Regions from separate parts of the Oerskovia sp. Root918 genome, predicted to be linked through region 1. Evidence: predicted binding sites of a transcription regulator. Region 1 holds the regulator's gene; the other holds the start of a gene.

Evidence for each region. Region 1 encodes LexA, which represses DNA repair genes until DNA is damaged. Its sites were predicted from a motif close to TCGAACANNTGTTCGA; they were not measured.
Region 2: a site for LexA is predicted at 5,278-5,293, ahead of ruvA (Holliday junction branch migration protein RuvA). Genes of this name have one in related genera too.

Annotation. Positions count from the first base shown of each region.
Region 1 covers NZ_LMJG01000011.1:309,204-316,873, forward strand. Annotated here, with positions in the region: gene ASE27_RS09010 (ATP-dependent DNA helicase) at 81-2,138, shown strand; gene ASE27_RS09015 (L-lactate dehydrogenase) at 2,218-3,171, shown strand; gene lexA (transcriptional repressor LexA) at 3,303-4,052, opposite strand; gene ASE27_RS09025 (LysM peptidoglycan-binding domain-containing protein) at 4,351-4,722, shown strand; gene nrdR (transcriptional regulator NrdR) at 5,119-5,661, shown strand; gene ASE27_RS09035 (aldo/keto reductase) at 5,767-6,843, opposite strand; gene ASE27_RS09040 (DUF5302 domain-containing protein) at 6,958-7,149, shown strand; gene serA (phosphoglycerate dehydrogenase) at 7,243-7,670, opposite strand, start outside.
Region 2 covers NZ_LMJG01000014.1:275,010-282,679, reverse strand. Annotated here, with positions in the region: gene ASE27_RS15080 (glycosyltransferase family 4 protein) at 1-525, shown strand, start outside; gene ASE27_RS15075 (hypothetical protein) at 522-1,193, shown strand; gene pdxS (pyridoxal 5'-phosphate synthase subunit PdxS) at 1,329-2,255, shown strand; gene ASE27_RS15065 (NUDIX hydrolase) at 2,289-2,924, shown strand; gene pdxT (pyridoxal 5'-phosphate synthase glutaminase subunit PdxT) at 3,106-3,756, shown strand; gene ASE27_RS15055 (YebC/PmpR family DNA-binding transcriptional regulator) at 3,764-4,522, shown strand; gene ruvC (crossover junction endodeoxyribonuclease RuvC) at 4,609-5,172, shown strand; gene ruvA (Holliday junction branch migration protein RuvA) at 5,340-5,987, shown strand; gene ruvB (Holliday junction branch migration DNA helicase RuvB) at 6,040-7,113, shown strand; gene yajC (preprotein translocase subunit YajC) at 7,230-7,649, shown strand.

The DNA of each region.
Region 1 (7,670 bases):
CGCCTCGCGGGAGCCTCGTGCGGCCCGGCCCTCGCCGGCCGCGGGCCCGTCGTGTCGGAGGGTCACCGTAGACTTCCGGGGTGCCCGAGGAGACCACCACCACCCTGACCACGGGCTCTGCGACCCCTGACGTCGAGGAGCTGCTCGACCTCGCGGTCGGTGCCCTCGGCGGCGGACGCCGCGCGGGCCAGCACCAGATGGCCGTGAGCGTCGCGACCGCGATCGACGGCTCGGGCGGCCCGGACCACCTGCTGGTCCAGGCGGGCACCGGCACCGGGAAGTCGCTCGGCTACCTCGTGCCCGCGGTGCGCCATGCGGTGTGCGAGGACGAGCGGGTCATCGTCTCGACCGCGACCCTCGCGCTCCAGCGCCAGATCATCACGCGCGACCTCCCGCTCGTCGCCCAGGCCGTCGCGGACAGGCTCCCGCGCGAGCCCCGCATCGCTCTCCTCAAGGGCTGGCACAACTACCTGTGCCAGCACAAGATCGAGGGGGGCTACCCGGCCGACGAGCCCACGCTGTTCGACCTGCCCACGGGGGGTGAGCGCGCGGGCGTCGCGGAGCACCCGGCCCCGGGTGCGGCCTCGGGGGCCGCTGCGCTGGGCGAGCAGGTCGTGCGGTTGCGCGAATGGGCCCAGGAGACCACGACGGGGGACCGCGACGACCTGGTGCCCGGTGTCTCGGACAAGGCCTGGCGGCAGGTCTCGGTCACGGCCCTCGAGTGCCTGGGGGCCAAGTGCCCGCTCATCGACGACTGCTTCCCCGACCAGGCCCGCACGAGCGCGCGCGAGGCAGACGTCGTGGTGACCAACCACGCGATGCTCGGTATCGCCGCGTCGGGCTCGCCCGGCGTCCTGCCCGAGCACGGGGTGGTCGTCGTCGACGAGGCCCACGAGCTGAGCGACCGCGTCACGGCCGCTGCGACCGCGGACCTCTCGGTGCCCATCATCGAGCACGCCGCGCGGCTCGCACGTCGCCACGGGGGAGTGCAGACGACCGACCTGGACCTCGCGATCGGCGCGTTCGGGACCGTGGTCGCCGCGCTGCCCGCGGAGCGCTTCCCGGACGGCCTGCCCGACGACGCGCGCTCGGCCGTCGCGGCGGTCCGCGACGCGGCGCGCACGGTGCTCAGCGCGCTCAAGCCGGACACCTCGGGCGGGCCCCAGGCGCAGCCGGACACCGGGATGAAGATGGCCCAGGCCACCATGCTCCAGGTCTTCGAGATCGCCGAGCGCATGGCGCAGGACCCCACGGGGCACGACGTCCTGTGGTGCTCGCGCGCCGGCGAGGACGGCCGCTGGAGCGGGGACGGCGTGAGCAAGCTGCACGCCGCGCCGCTCGCGGTGGCCGGGCTCATCCGAACCAACCTCCTGACCGAGCGCACGGGCGTCTTCACGTCGGCGACGCTCGCGCTCGGGGGGACGTTCGACCCCGTTGCCCGCTCGCTCGGGCTCGACGACGACGGTGCCACCTGGAGCGGCCTGGACGTCGGCAGCCCGTTCGACTACCCCCAGCAGGGCATCCTCTACATCGCCAAGCACCTGCCCCAGCCCGGCCGCGAGGCGGCCACCGACGGGCAGCTCGACGAGATCGCCGACCTCATCACCGCGGCGGGCGGGCGGACGCTGGGCCTGTTCTCGTCGCGGCGCGCGGCGCTCGCGGTCGCCGAGGCAATGCGCGAACGGCTCGACGTCCCGGTCCTGTGCCAGGGCGACGACCAGCTGCCCACGCTCGTCAAGGAGTTCGCCGCAGACCCGCAGACGTGCCTGTTCGGCACGCTCTCGTTGTGGCAGGGCGTGGACGTGCCGGGCCCCAGCTGTCAGCTCGTGCTCATCGACCGGATCCCGTTCCCCCGGCCCGACGACCCGGTGAAGTCGGCCCGCGCCCGCGCAGTGGAGGCCGCGGGGGGCAACGGCTTCATGCAGGTCTCGGCCAACCATGCGGCGCTGCTGCTCGCCCAGGGTGCAGGGCGGCTCATCCGGTCGACCGCGGACCGCGGTGTCGTCGCCGTCCTCGACCCGCGCCTCGCGACGGCTCGCTACGGTTCCTACCTGACCAAGTCGATGCCGGACTTCTGGACCACGACCGACCGACGTGTCGTCCTCTCTGCGCTCGAGCGCCTCTCCGCCCTAGGCTGAGACCCGGCAGTCCACGCGGTGGACGCGGTCTCCGTCCGGCGGAGGCTCGAGGTCCGTCGCACAACGTCCAGGAGGCACAGTGCCCGCCCGTACCACCAAGCTCGCGATCGTCGGCGCAGGTTCCGTCGGATCGACCCTCGCCTACGCGGCGCTCATGCGAGGGGCCGCTCACACCGTGAGCCTCCTCGACATCAACAAGACCAAGGTGGAGGCCGAGGTCCTCGACCTCCAGCACGGCATCCAGTTCATGCCCATGGCCAAGGTCGAGGGCTCCGACGACGTCGCGGTGTGCGCCGACGCCGACGTCGTCGTCTTCACCGCGGGCGCCAAGCAGAAGCCCGGGCAGACGCGCCTGGACCTCGCGGGGGCGACCATCTCCCTGGTCCGCAACATCCTGCCGGGGCTCGTCGAGGTCGCGCCCAACGCGATCTACATCATGGTGACCAACCCGGTCGACGTCGTGACGTACGCGGCGCTCAAGTACTCGGGGCTGCCGTCCAACCAGCTCTTCGGCAGCGGGACTGTCCTGGACTCCTCCCGCCTGCGCTTCCTGGTCGCGCAGCACTGCGGTGTCGCGGTGCAGAACGTCCACGCCTACATCGCGGGCGAGCACGGCGACAGCGAGATCCCGCTCTGGAGCTCGGCGACCATCAGCGGCGTGCCGCTGCTCGACTGGCAGGGGCTCACGGGCCGTGGGCCGCTCACCGCCGAGGTGCGTGAGGACATCGCGCACGAGGTCGTGCAGTCGGCCTACCGCATCATCGAGGGCAAGGGCGCGACCAACTATGCGGTCGCGCTCGCCGCCACCCGCATCATCGAGGCGATCCTCGACGACGAGCACCGCGTCCTGCCCGTCTCCTCGCTCCTCGACGACTTCCACGGGATCAGCGACGTGTGCCTGTCCGTGCCGTCGCTGCTGGAGCGGCGAGGGTGCGGGGAGCGGATCGAGGTCCCGCTGTCCGACATCGAGCTCGCCGGGCTGCGCTCGTCCGCGGACTCGGTGCGCGCGGTCGCGAAGAGCTTCGGGCTGTGACGCGCCAGAGCTGACTCCCGCGAGGGGGCCGAGGACCGCCGACAGGCGGTGCCCGGGGCACGACGAAGGGGACGGCCGGTGCGGCCGTCCCCTTCGTCGTGCAGGAACAGGGGCGTCGAGAGGCGAGCAGGTCAGAGGCTGCGCAGGACCGAGACGACGCGGCCGAGGACCTGCGCGTCGTCGCCGGACAGCGGGCGGTACGCCTCGTTGTGCGGCATGAGCCACACGTGCCCGTCGATGCGCTTGAAGGTCTTGACGGTCGCCTCGCCGTCGATCATCGCGGCCACGATCTCACCGTTCTCCGCGACGGGCTGGCGACGGACGACGACCCAGTCGCCGTCGCAGATCGCTGCGTCGATCATGGAGTCTCCCGACACGCGCAGCAGGAAGAGCTCACCGTCGCCCACGAGCTGGCGGGGCAGCGGGAACACGTCCTCGACGACCTGCTCCGCGAGGATGGGGCCACCGGCCGCGATGCGCCCCACGACGGGGACGTACGACGGGGTGGGGCGCTCGGGGGACTCCTCGGCGGGATCCACGCCCTCCACGCGCGGGAAGCCGCTGCCTGGCAGAGCCCTGATCCCGCGCGAGTCGTCGGTCTGGACGACCTCGATGGCCCGAGGACGATTCGGGTCGCGGCGCAGGTAGCCCTTGCGCTCGAGCGTCGTCAGCTGGTGCTTGACGCTCGACGGGCTGGTCAGGCCGACGGCCTCGCCGATCTCGCGCATGCTCGGCGGGTAGCCGCGCTGCTCGACCGACGACCGGATCGTCTCGAGGACCAGGCGCTGACGCGCAGTGAGCCCGTCCCCGCCCGTCGCAGGGTCGGGGAGCTCGTGCACCTTCGCGAGCCTGCCCGTGGTGTCGGCCACCCGTCCCGCCATCGTCGTCTCCGCCCTGCTCGGCCGTTCCGGTCCTTGTCCTGCGGAGGGTGCGCCGAGAGCGGCGCCGCCTCCTCCTGGTAGAGCTCCCGGCCGCCTGCGCGCGCCCCGAAGGGGCCCGACATATCGGACGACCGGTACAGGTCCAGGGTAGGTCACCACGCGACACGAATCAAACACATGTTCGAGCATGTCTCGACAACGCGTGCAGTCGGTGATAGAAATCGTACAGATGTTCGACGTACAGGTGTTCGAACCGACCGGGGAAGGCGGTTCGGGCACCCCTGGCGAAGGAGTGGACATGAGCGCAGTGGTGTCGATGGACGAGTGGCGTACGGCGAGGCGTCAGGCGTCCGTGCCGATGCCGGCGTCGGAGGGTCCCCTCCGTCTCACGCTCCGCGGTCGGGTCGTCCTGACGGCGCTCGTCCTCGGGCTCATGGCGCTCGTCGTGCTGTGGGGCGGCAAGGCCTTCGCCTCGGGCCCGGGGGAGCCGCGCGAGGTCACGGTGCACGCGGTCCAGGCCGGCGAGACGCTCTGGCAGCACGCCGCAGCGCTGGCCGGGGGCGACCGGGACGTGCGTGACGTCGTCGACGAGCTGATGGCCCTCAACGGGCTCTCGTCGGCCAGTCTCGAGGTCGGGCAGCAGCTGCTGCTCCCGGTGGGCGAGGGGTGACGGGCTGCTCCGGCGGTTCAGGCCAGCGCTCGCCGGGGCTCTGGTGCCGCGTCTCGGCAGGTTTGCGTGTGAGACAGGGGTTGCGCACTGCCCTTAGGTTCCCCTAAGTTAGTACTGCCTCACCAACCCGGCTGGGGGGTCGGTCGGTGGGGAGGAGGCGCGCACTGCCGCGTCTCCGCAGTTGCGTCGACGTCTGCGAGGCGAGTCGCGGACGTGAGATGGGGACGGGGGCGTCCCGACGGAGGTGGCCGGTTGCCGGCCACCTCCGTTCTCCGTTTGTGACCGATGCCCGGGGCGGGGCGCCTTGCATGTCGCCGAGCGGGCGACGTACGTTCGGGGCGCACCTCCGGAGCGGCCGCTCCGGAGCCAGGCCGACCAGCACAGGAGACCTTTCCCATGCACTGTCCGTTCTGCCGGCACGCGGACTCTCGGGTCGTCGACTCACGGACCTCCGACGACGGGGCATCGATCCGCCGTCGCCGCCAGTGCCCCGCGTGCAACCGGCGCTTCACCACGATCGAGACCGCGAGCCTGTCCGTGGTCAAGCGTTCGGGGGTGACCGAGCCGTTCAGCCGGGAGAAGATCGTGACGGGCGTGCGCAAGGCCTGCCAGGGGCGACCGGTCAACGAGGACGACCTCGCGGTGCTGGCCCAGCGCGTCGAGGAGTCGCTGCGGGCCGGCGGCAGCGCCGAGCTCGACGCCTACGAGATCGGCCTGGCCATCCTCGGCCCGCTGCGCGAGCTCGACGAGGTCGCCTACCTGCGCTTCGCGAGCGTCTACCAGGCCTTCGACTCGCTCGAGGACTTCGAGACCGCGATCAACTCGCTGCGCGCCGAGCGCGAGGCTCGGGAGGATGCGGTGCGCGGACGCGACGGCTCCGAGGGGATCGACGTCGAGCAGGACCCTGCGCCCGCGGGGGAGGCCTCGCACCTGGCCTGAGCCGGGCGTGGCGCCGTGCTCGCGCGCCACGCGTGCCGCGCTTGGTCGGCGCGGACGATGCGTCCCGTGCTCCGTCGGCGCGGACCGGGACGGGACGGAGTGTGCTCAGAGCCTGCTCGACCGGTCGGCCCAGATGTTGATGCCGGTGTCGAGCGGGCGCGACGTGCCGTCCGGGGCCGTTTCGAGCGACACCGCGTCGATCGCCGCGAGCTCCGCGGGGGAGAACGGGACGGCGTCGAGCGCTCGCAGGTTCTCGTCGAGCTGGGCCGTCGTGCGCGCCCCCACGAGGACCGAGGTCACCCGCGGGTCCCGGAGCGTCCAGGCGAGCGCCATCCGTGGCAGCGACTCGCCGCGGCCCGACGCGATCTCCCGCAGCGTGCGGACCCGGGCGAGGTTCTCCGGCGAGAGGAGCTCGGTGCGCAGCGACACTCCGCGCGCGGCGCGAGACCCCTCCGGCACGCCGTCGAGGTAGCGGTCGGTCAGCATGCCCTGGGCCAGGGGCGAGAAGACGATGAGGCCGGTTCCCGCGTCGCCGGCGACGTCGAGCAGCGTCCGTCCGTCGGGCCCTGGCTCCTCGATCCAGCGGTTGAGGATCGAGTAGGACGGCTGGTGCAGGACCAGGGGCAGGCCCAGGTCCGCGGCGATCTCGAGGGCCTGCGCGGTGCGACGGGCCGAGTAGGACGAGATCGCGGCGTACCGGGCGCGTCCCGAGGCCACGGCGGTGGCGAGGGCGCCGACCGTCTCGCGCAGCGGTGTCGCGGGGTCGAACCGGTGGGAGTAGAAGACGTCCACGTGGTCGAGTCCCAGTCGACGCAGCGAGGCGTCGAGCGAGGACAGCAGGTACTTGCGCGAGCCGCCTTCGCCGTACGGGCCAGGGCCCATGCGGTAGCCGGCCTTGGTCGAGAGGAGGAGCTCGTCACGGTGTCCCCGCAGGTCCGTCGCGAGCAGGCGGCCGAACCCGGCCTCGGCCGACCCGGGAGGAGGGCCGTAGTTGTTCGCGAGGTCGAAGTGGACGACACCCCGCTCGTAGGCGTGCAGCACGAGCTCGCGCTGAGCGGCGAACGGCGTGGAGTCCCCGAAGTTCTGCCACAGACCCAGGGAGAGGGTAGGCAGGGTCAGGCCGGAGCTCCCGGCGCGCCGGTACGTCATGTCGGCGGTGCCCGTCGGTGTTTTGTGCGACATGTCTCGACCGTACCCGGTCGTATTCGCTGGCGTTACCGATCGGCGTACGCCAGGCTGGGGGCAGGGGAGCGCCCCCAGGCGTACCCGTTCCACCGAGAGCAAGGAGGCCCGCCGATGACGACGTCGAAGGACGAGACACCAGCGACCACGCCCAGCGAGGACGCGAAGGCGAAGTTCCGCGAGGCGCTGGACCGCAAGAACGCCGCGAGCCACCGCACCGCGGACGGGGGCTCGAACACGGGCACCGTGCACGGTTCGGAGACCGTCGGACCTGTGCAGCGCACGTTCCGCCGCAAGTCCGGCTGAGCGGCTGCCGGGCACTGCCCGGCCCGCCCGTGACGACGAAGGGACCGCACCCACGGGTGCGGTCCCTTCGTCGTAGCGGCTCGAGCTAGCGGGTCAGGACAGCACCCGCAGCTTGACGGTCGCGTCCATCGCGCGCAGCGCCTCGATCGCGGCCGGCTCGAGCTCCGAGCCGACGTCGGTCACCACGTAGCCGAGCTCACCGCGGGTCGCGAGCATCTGACCCTCGATGTTGGTGCCGTGCTCCGCGAGCACGGCGTTGACGGCTGCCAGCACGCCCGGGGTGTTGCGGTGCAGGTGCGCGATCCGGCTCACGCCCGTGCTCTGCTCGAGGGCCAGACCGGGCATGTTGACGCTGAGCGTGGTCGAGCCCGTGGCGAGGTAGTCACGGAGCTTGCCGGCGACGAACTGGCCGATCGACTCCTGCGCCTCCTCCGTGGACCCGCCGATGTGCGGGGTCAGGATCACGTTCGGCAGACCACGGAGGTCCGACTCGAAGTGGTCGCCGCGCTTCTTGGGCTCCT
Region 2 (7,670 bases), on a different contig from region 1:
CGCGGGGACCAGGGTCGCGCGGACGCGCTCGAGGCGTTGGGGGAGTCCGCGAGCGCCGTGGAGTTCCTGGGGTCGATCTCGGACGAGGAGAAGGCGTCGCTGCTGTCGTCGGTGGACGTGTACATCGCGCCGCAGACGGGTGGGGAGAGCTTCGGGATCGTGCTGGTGGAGGCGATGAGCGCGGGGGCGTGCGTGGTCGCCTCGGACCTGGGGGCTTTTCGGCGGGTACTGGACGAGGGGCAGGCGGGGGCGTTGTTCCCGGTGGGGGACTCGGTCGCGTTGGCGGACACGGTGCTGCGGGTCCTGGCGGACCCGGCGGGCCGGGAGCGGTACTGCGAGCGGGCGATCTCGTTCGTGCGCCGGTTCGACTGGTCGACGGTGACCGCGGAGGTGCTCGCGGTGTACGAGATGGCGTTGGCGGCCTCGGACGCGGTGATCCCGGTGCACGAGGATCCGGCGTCGTTGCGCGGTGGTCGTCGGCTGGGGTTGTGGCCCCGTGCTGAGCAGGAGAGGAACCCGTCGTGACGTGGTCGGAGATCGCCATCATCGTGGTGGCCGTGGTCCTGGTCGCGGGGTGGGCCCTGTGGGTGGCTGCCTCGCGTCTGGACCGGTTGCACCGCAAGGTCATGGCCTCGCGCCTGGCGTTGGACGCGCAGCTGGAGCGGCGGGCGTCGGCGGCGCTGGACCTGGCGGGGGCGGGGGAACTGGACCCGGCGAGCTCGGTCCTGGTCGCGGAGGCGGCGTACGAGGTGCTGGACGACGACCTGCGCACGCGCGAGGTCGCGTCCGTGGTCCCGGGCCTGGCCGAGCTGGTGGCCTCGCCGGGGTCCGCCGCCGGGCCCGACGGCGCCTCCTCGCTCGCGCGGGCGCCTCGCCTGCTGGCGGGGGTGGGCGCCGAGCGGGCGCGGGCGGAGAGCGACCTGTCGGCGACGTTGCGCGCGGCCCTGGAGGACCCCGAGGAGGTACGGGAGATCCGTGCCTCGCCCGTGGGTGCCGAGCTACTCGCGGCGCTGGCCGGGGCCTGGTACCGGGCGCAGATCGCGCGTCGCTTCCACAACGAGGCCGTGGCCCAGACCCAGCGCCTGCGCCGCACCTGGTACGCCCGGGCGTTCTCGCTCGCCGGGCACGCGCCCATGCCGGTCACGGTCGAGCTCGACGACGCCTGGCCGCCCGCGCTCGACCGCAACCCCTGACCGGCCGGTCGGGTTCGGGGGGCTGCCCGAGGGGTGGGCGGACCTCCGTAGACTGGGCGGTGACGTGCAAGCATGTCGGCGGCGCGAGCGTGACCCCTGTTCGCGCGTCCCAACGTGAAGATGTGAGGTTTCGCGGTGTCCGTGGAGAATTCCGGCGAGAACAGCCCCCAGGTGACCGGCGACGTCGTCGGCTCGGCCAAGGTCAAGCGCGGCATGGCCGAGATGCTCAAGGGCGGCGTCATCATGGACGTCGTCACGCCCGAGCAGGCCAAGATCGCCGAGGACGCGGGCGCGGTGGCCGTCATGGCCCTCGAGCGCGTCCCGGCCGACATCCGCGCCCAGGGCGGGGTCTCGCGCATGAGCGACCCCGACATGATCGACGGCATCATCGCCGCGGTCTCGATCCCCGTCATGGCCAAGGCGCGCATCGGCCACTTCGTCGAGGCCCAGGTGCTGCAGGCCCTCGGCGTCGACTACATCGACGAGTCCGAGGTCCTGACCCCGGCCGACTACGCCAACCACATCGACAAGTGGGCGTTCGACGCGCCGTTCGTGTGCGGGGCGACCAACCTGGGCGAGGCCCTGCGTCGCATCACCGAGGGCGCGGCCATGATCCGCTCCAAGGGCGAGGCCGGCACGGGCGACGTGTCCAACGCGACCACGCACATGCGCACCATCCGCGGCGAGATCCGCCGCCTGACCTCCCTGCCCGAGGACGAGCTGTTCGTCGCGGCCAAGGAGCTCCAGGCCCCGTACGAGCTCGTCAAGGAGATCGCGGCCACGGGCAAGCTGCCCGTGGTCATGTTCACCGCGGGCGGCATCGCGACCCCGGCCGACGCGGCGATGATGATGCAGCTCGGCGCGGAGGGCGTGTTCGTCGGCTCGGGCATCTTCAAGTCCGGCAACCCCGCCCAGCGCGCCGCGGCGATCGTCAAGGCCACCACGTTCTACGACGACCCGGCCGTGCTCGCGGACGTCTCGCGCGGCCTGGGCGAGGCCATGGTCGGCATCAACGTCGACGACATCCCCGTCCCGCACCGCCTGGCCGAGCGCGGCTGGTGACTCCCGCCCCGCTGCTGGTCCGGTGACCCCACGATGACCAGCACGCCAGGCCGGCCCCCCGGCCGCGTCCCGACCGGGGCGGGCGCACCCGTCGCGCCCGCCCCGGCGGCGTCTGCCACTCCGGGGCCGCCCAGCTCCCTCGGACCCGACTGGGTCCTGGGCGCCGACGGCATGCGCCACCGGCGCGGGGCGCGCGTCCTGCTGCTCGACGACGCCGGGCGCGTCCTGCTCGCCCGCGGCCACGACACCGACCAGCCCGAGCGGTCCTGGTGGTTCACGGTCGGCGGCGGGATCGAGCCCGGCGAGAGCGACCGTGACGCCGCCGTGCGCGAGGTCCTCGAGGAGACGGGCCTGCGCCTGGACCCCGCCGACCTGCAGGGCCCCGTGTGGACCCGGTCGGCCGTCTTCGACTTCTACCGCGAACGCTGCCGCCAGGACGAGGTCTTCTACCTCGCCCGCATCACCAGCACCCAGGCCGCGGTGCCCCTGACGCGCGAGGGCTGGACCCAGATCGAGCACGACGTCGTCGACGAGATGCACTGGTGGGCCCTGGCCGAGCTGCGCGAGGTCACCATCGAGGTCTTCCCCGCCGGGCTGCCCGACCTCCTCGAGCCGCTCCTCGACGGGTGGGACGGACGGACCCGCCACCTCGGTGAGGCCACCGAGTAGCCGACCACGCCGCACCGCGCGGAGGACGCGGGTGCCGTACGGCACCCGCGTCCCGAGGCGCGCCGCGCCCGACCGGGGCGCTCGGACCCGGCCCCGCGTCCGGGCCGCACCCGCCCTCCGGCCGCGAGCGCCGTCGTCGGGCACCCCCGCACCGCGCGGCGGGCGGCGCGTACGATGGGCGATCGTGAAACCGGTCATTGGAGTCCTCGCCCTGCAGGGCGACGTCCGTGAGCACGTGGCCGCCCTCGAGGTGGCCGGTGCGCGCGCCGTCACCGTGCGGCGCCCCACCGAGCTCGCCGCGCTCGACGGCCTCGTGCTCCCCGGCGGTGAGTCGACGACGATCGACAAGCTGCTGCGGATCTTCGAGCTGTTCGACCCGCTGCGGGCCGCGATCGCCGCAGGTCTGCCGGTGTACGGCTCGTGCGCGGGCATGATCCTGCTCGCGGACCGGGTGCTGGGGGCGACCCACGACCAGCAGACCCTCGGTGGCCTGGACGTCACGGTGCGCCGCAACGCGTTCGGGCGTCAGGTCGACTCGTTCGAGTCGTCCGTGGAGATGACCGGGGTGCCGGGCGGGCCCGTGCCCGCCGCGTTCATCCGGGCCCCGTGGGTCGAGCAGGCCGGCCCGGGGGTCCAGGTCCTGGCGCGCACGCGCCACCGGGGCGCCTCCGTGCCCGCTGCGCCGGGCGCGGTGCCCGCCGCGGGCGCGGGCGAAGACGCAGGTAGAATCGTCGCAGTACGTCAGGGAACGTTGCTCGCCACCTCCTTCCACCCCGAGATCACGGGCGATGCGCGGGTGCACGAGCTCTTCGTCGCAATCGTGAAGGAGTAACAGGGGTATGTCAGGACACTCCAAGTGGGCTACGACCAAGCACAAGAAGGCCGTGATCGACGCCAAGCGCGGCAAGCTGTTCGCCAAGCTCATCAAGAACATCGAGGTCGCGGCCCGCACGGGCGGCGGGGACCTCGCCGGTAACCCCACGCTCTTCGACGCCGTCCAGAAGGCCAAGAAGTCCTCGGTCCCCAACGACAACATCGACCGCGCCCTCAAGCGCGGCTCGGGCCAGGAAGCCGGCGGCGCCGACTACCAGACGATCATGTACGAGGGCTACGGCACGGGCGGCATCGCCGTCCTGGTCGAGTGCCTCACGGACAACAAGAACCGTGCCGCCGCGGAGGTCCGCATCGCGTTCACGCGCAACGGGGGCCAGCTCGCGGACCCGGGCTCGGTGTCCTACCTGTTCTCCCGCAAGGGCGTCATCGTGGTCCCCAAGGAGGGCACCACCGAGGACGACGTGATGGAGGCCGTCCTGGAGGCGGGCGGCGAGGAGGTCACGGACGAGGGCGACACGTTCGAGGTCCTCACCGAGGCCACCGACCTGGTCGCGGTCCGCACCGCGCTGCAGGACGCCGGCATCGAGTACGACTCCGCGGACGTGGTCTTCCACCCGTCCATGGAGGTCGAGGTCGACGCCGAGGGCGCCCGCAAGATCCTGCGCCTGATCGACGCGCTCGAGGACAGCGACGACGTGCAGAACGTCTACGCGAACTTCACCGCGAGCGACGAGGTCATGGCCGAGCTCGAGAACGACGACTGACCCACCACCCGGTGTGACCAAGGGCTCCCGCGCGACCGCTCGCGTGGGAGCCCTTGGTCGTGGGTGGCGCGTGAGAAGGTGAGCGCGTGCGCGTGCTCGGAGTGGACCCAGGCCTGACCCGCTGCGGCGTGGGCGTCGTCGACTCGTTGCCCGGGCGGCGCGCGCAGATGGTCGCGGTCGGGGTCCTGCAGAGCCCCCCGGACATGTCGGTGGACCTGCGCCTGCTCACGATCTCCCAGCGCCTGGACGCCTGGATGGACGAGCACGTCCCGGACGTCGTGGCCGTCGAGCGGGTCTTCGCCCAGCACAACGTGAGCACCGTCATGGGCACCGCGCAGGTCGCGGGGCTCGCGATGGTCGCCGCGGCCCGGCGCGGGGTCCCGGTCGCGATGCACACCCCCAGCGAGGTCAAGGCGGCCGTGACCGGCACGGGCCGGGCGGACAAGGTCCAGGTCCAGCGCATGGTCGCGCGCATCCTGGGCCTGGCCGAGCTGCCCAAGCCCGCGGACGCCGCCGACGCCCTGGCGCTGGCGATCTGCCACATGTGGCGCCCCGCGGGCGCGCTGCAGGGCGGCGACCGCCACCAGCTCACCCCTGCCCAGCGGGCGTGGGCCGCGGCAGAGCAGGCCTCGCGCGGCCCGCGCCGCTAGGTGCCCGCGGCAGGGGCACGTGCCGGGGGAGCGCGGTGCGTCGAGGTGCCCGACGGCGAGGCTCACCCGGGCGCACGCCCGCCCGTTGCTAGAGTGGCCGCAGTTTCGTACAGGTGTTCGGGATCGGTCGCGCGCGGCCGGGGCCCGCGAGGATGCATGGAGGCACAGTGATCGCTTCGCTGTCGGGAACGGTGGCGAACGTCCGCCTGGACCGCGCTGTCATCGAGGTGGGCGGCGCCGGGGGAGCCGTGGGGTACCTCGTGCACGCGACCCCCGCGACCCTGTCCACGCTGCGCGTGGGCGAGGCGGCCCGCCTGTCCACGAGCATGGTCGTGCGCGAGGACTCGTTCACCCTGTTCGGGTTCGCCGACGACGACGAGCGCACCGTCTTCGAGGCCGTGCAGACCGTCAGCGGCGTCGGCCCGCGCCTGGCCCTGGCGATGCTCGCTGTCCACACGCCCGACGCCCTGCGCCGCGCCGTGGCCTCCGAGGACATCGCCGCGCTCATGCGCGTGCCCGGTATCGGGCGCAAGGGCGCCCAGCGCATCGCGCTCGAGCTCGGCGACAGGCTCGGGGCCCCCACGGGCACCGGCGACGGGACCGCCGAGGAGGCGGCAGGCACGGGCGCCGCCGTGGTCGACGACCAGCGCGACCAGGTCGTCCAGGCGCTCGTGGGGCTCGGCTGGAACCCCAAGGCCGCCGAGGACGCGCTCGCCACGGTCCTGGCCCAGGCCGGCGTCGACGTCGTCGCCCCCGACGAGATCGCCGGCGCCCTGCGCGCCTCGCTGCGCGTCCTGGGCGGCCCCCGTGGGTGACTTCGACCGGGTCGGGTACGCCGAGGGCGAGGAGCCCTTCACGTCCGAGCGGATCGTGGCGCCGGCCGCGGACGACCTCGAGCGCGCGGCCGAGGCCGCGCTGCGTCCCCGGCGGCTCGAGGAGTTCGTCGGCCAGCTCGTCGTGCGCGACCAGCTCTCCCTGGTGCTGCAGGCCGCGCTGGCCCGCGGAGCGACCCCCGACCACGTCCTGCTCTCGGGCCCTCCCGGGCTCGGCAAGACAACCCTCGCCATGATCATCGCGGCCGAGCTCGGCGCGTCCCTGCGGGTGACGTCGGGCCCCGCGATCCAGCACGCGGGCGACCTCGCCGCGGTCCTGTCCTCCCTCGAGGAGGGCGAGGTCCTGTTCATCGACGAGATCCACCGGCTCGCGCGCCCCGCCGAGGAGCTGCTCTACGTCGCCATGGAGGACTTCCGGGTCGACGTGGTCGTGGGCAAGGGAGCGGGGGCGAGCGCGATCCCGCTGGCCCTGCCGCCGTTCACGGTCGTGGGCGCCACCACGCGCGCCGGGCTGCTGCCCGCGCCGCTGCGCGACCGGTTCGGGTTCACCGGGCACCTCGACTTCTACTCGCCCGACGAGCTCCAACGCGTCCTGGTCCGCTCGGCCGGCCTGCTCGGCGTCCGGCTCGACGCCGACGCCGCCCACGAGATCGCCGGCCGCTCGCGCGGCACCCCCCGCATCGCCAACCGCCTGCTGCGCCGCGTGCGCGACTGGGCCCAGGTGCGCGGCGACGGCTCGCTGGACCTGCGGGCCGCGCGGGCGGCGCTCGAGGTCTACGAGGTCGACGAGCTCGGCATGGACCGCCTCGACCGGGCCGTGCTCGGCGCGCTGTGCACGCGCTTCAACGGCGGCCCCGTGGGGCTGAGCACCCTGGCCGTGACCGTGGGCGAGGAGGCGGAGACCGTCGAGACCGTCGTCGAGCCGTTCCTCGTGCGCGAAGGGCTGATCGGGCGCACCCCGCGCGGGCGCGTCGCGACCGCGGCCGCCTGGGCGCACCTCGGGCTCACACCCCCCGACCCCCTCGCGCCCCGCGGCCCGGGCGGCCTGACAGGGGGACGGAACGGCTCGGGACGGACGGGGCGAACCCTGTTCGACACCGGGGCCTAGACTGGGGGAGTCTGAGCGGCGGAACTCCACGGTCGTACGGTTCGTTGGTGATCCGTACGCGTGCGCCTAGACTGCCGCGCAGATCCCAGCACAGAACAGGAATCGGTTACCCCGTCATGGACTTCAGTCTCATCCTCATCCTCGCCCTCGCCGCAGGTGCGATGTTCCTCATGACCAGCCGGTCGCGCAAGGCCCAGAAGGAAGCAGCAGCCTTCCGGACCAACCTGGCCCCCGGCCAGGAGGTCATGACCGGTTCGGGCCTGTTCGGCACCATCGTCGCGGTCGACGAGGAGAAGGACATCATCACGATCGAGTCCACCCCCGGCAACCAGTCCCGCTGGCTGCGGGCAGCGATCGCCAAGCTCGTCGAGCCGCCCGTCGCCGAGGACCCGGCAGAGGACGACGAGGACGGCTCGGTCCTGGGGGACACCGACTCGACCTCGACGGTCGACGACGTGCTCGACGTCCCGGACGACCTGTCCGGACTGACGGACAAGCCGGGGGACAAGCGGGACGACGGCACCGACAGCAAGTGACACACGTCGCGCCCCGATCCC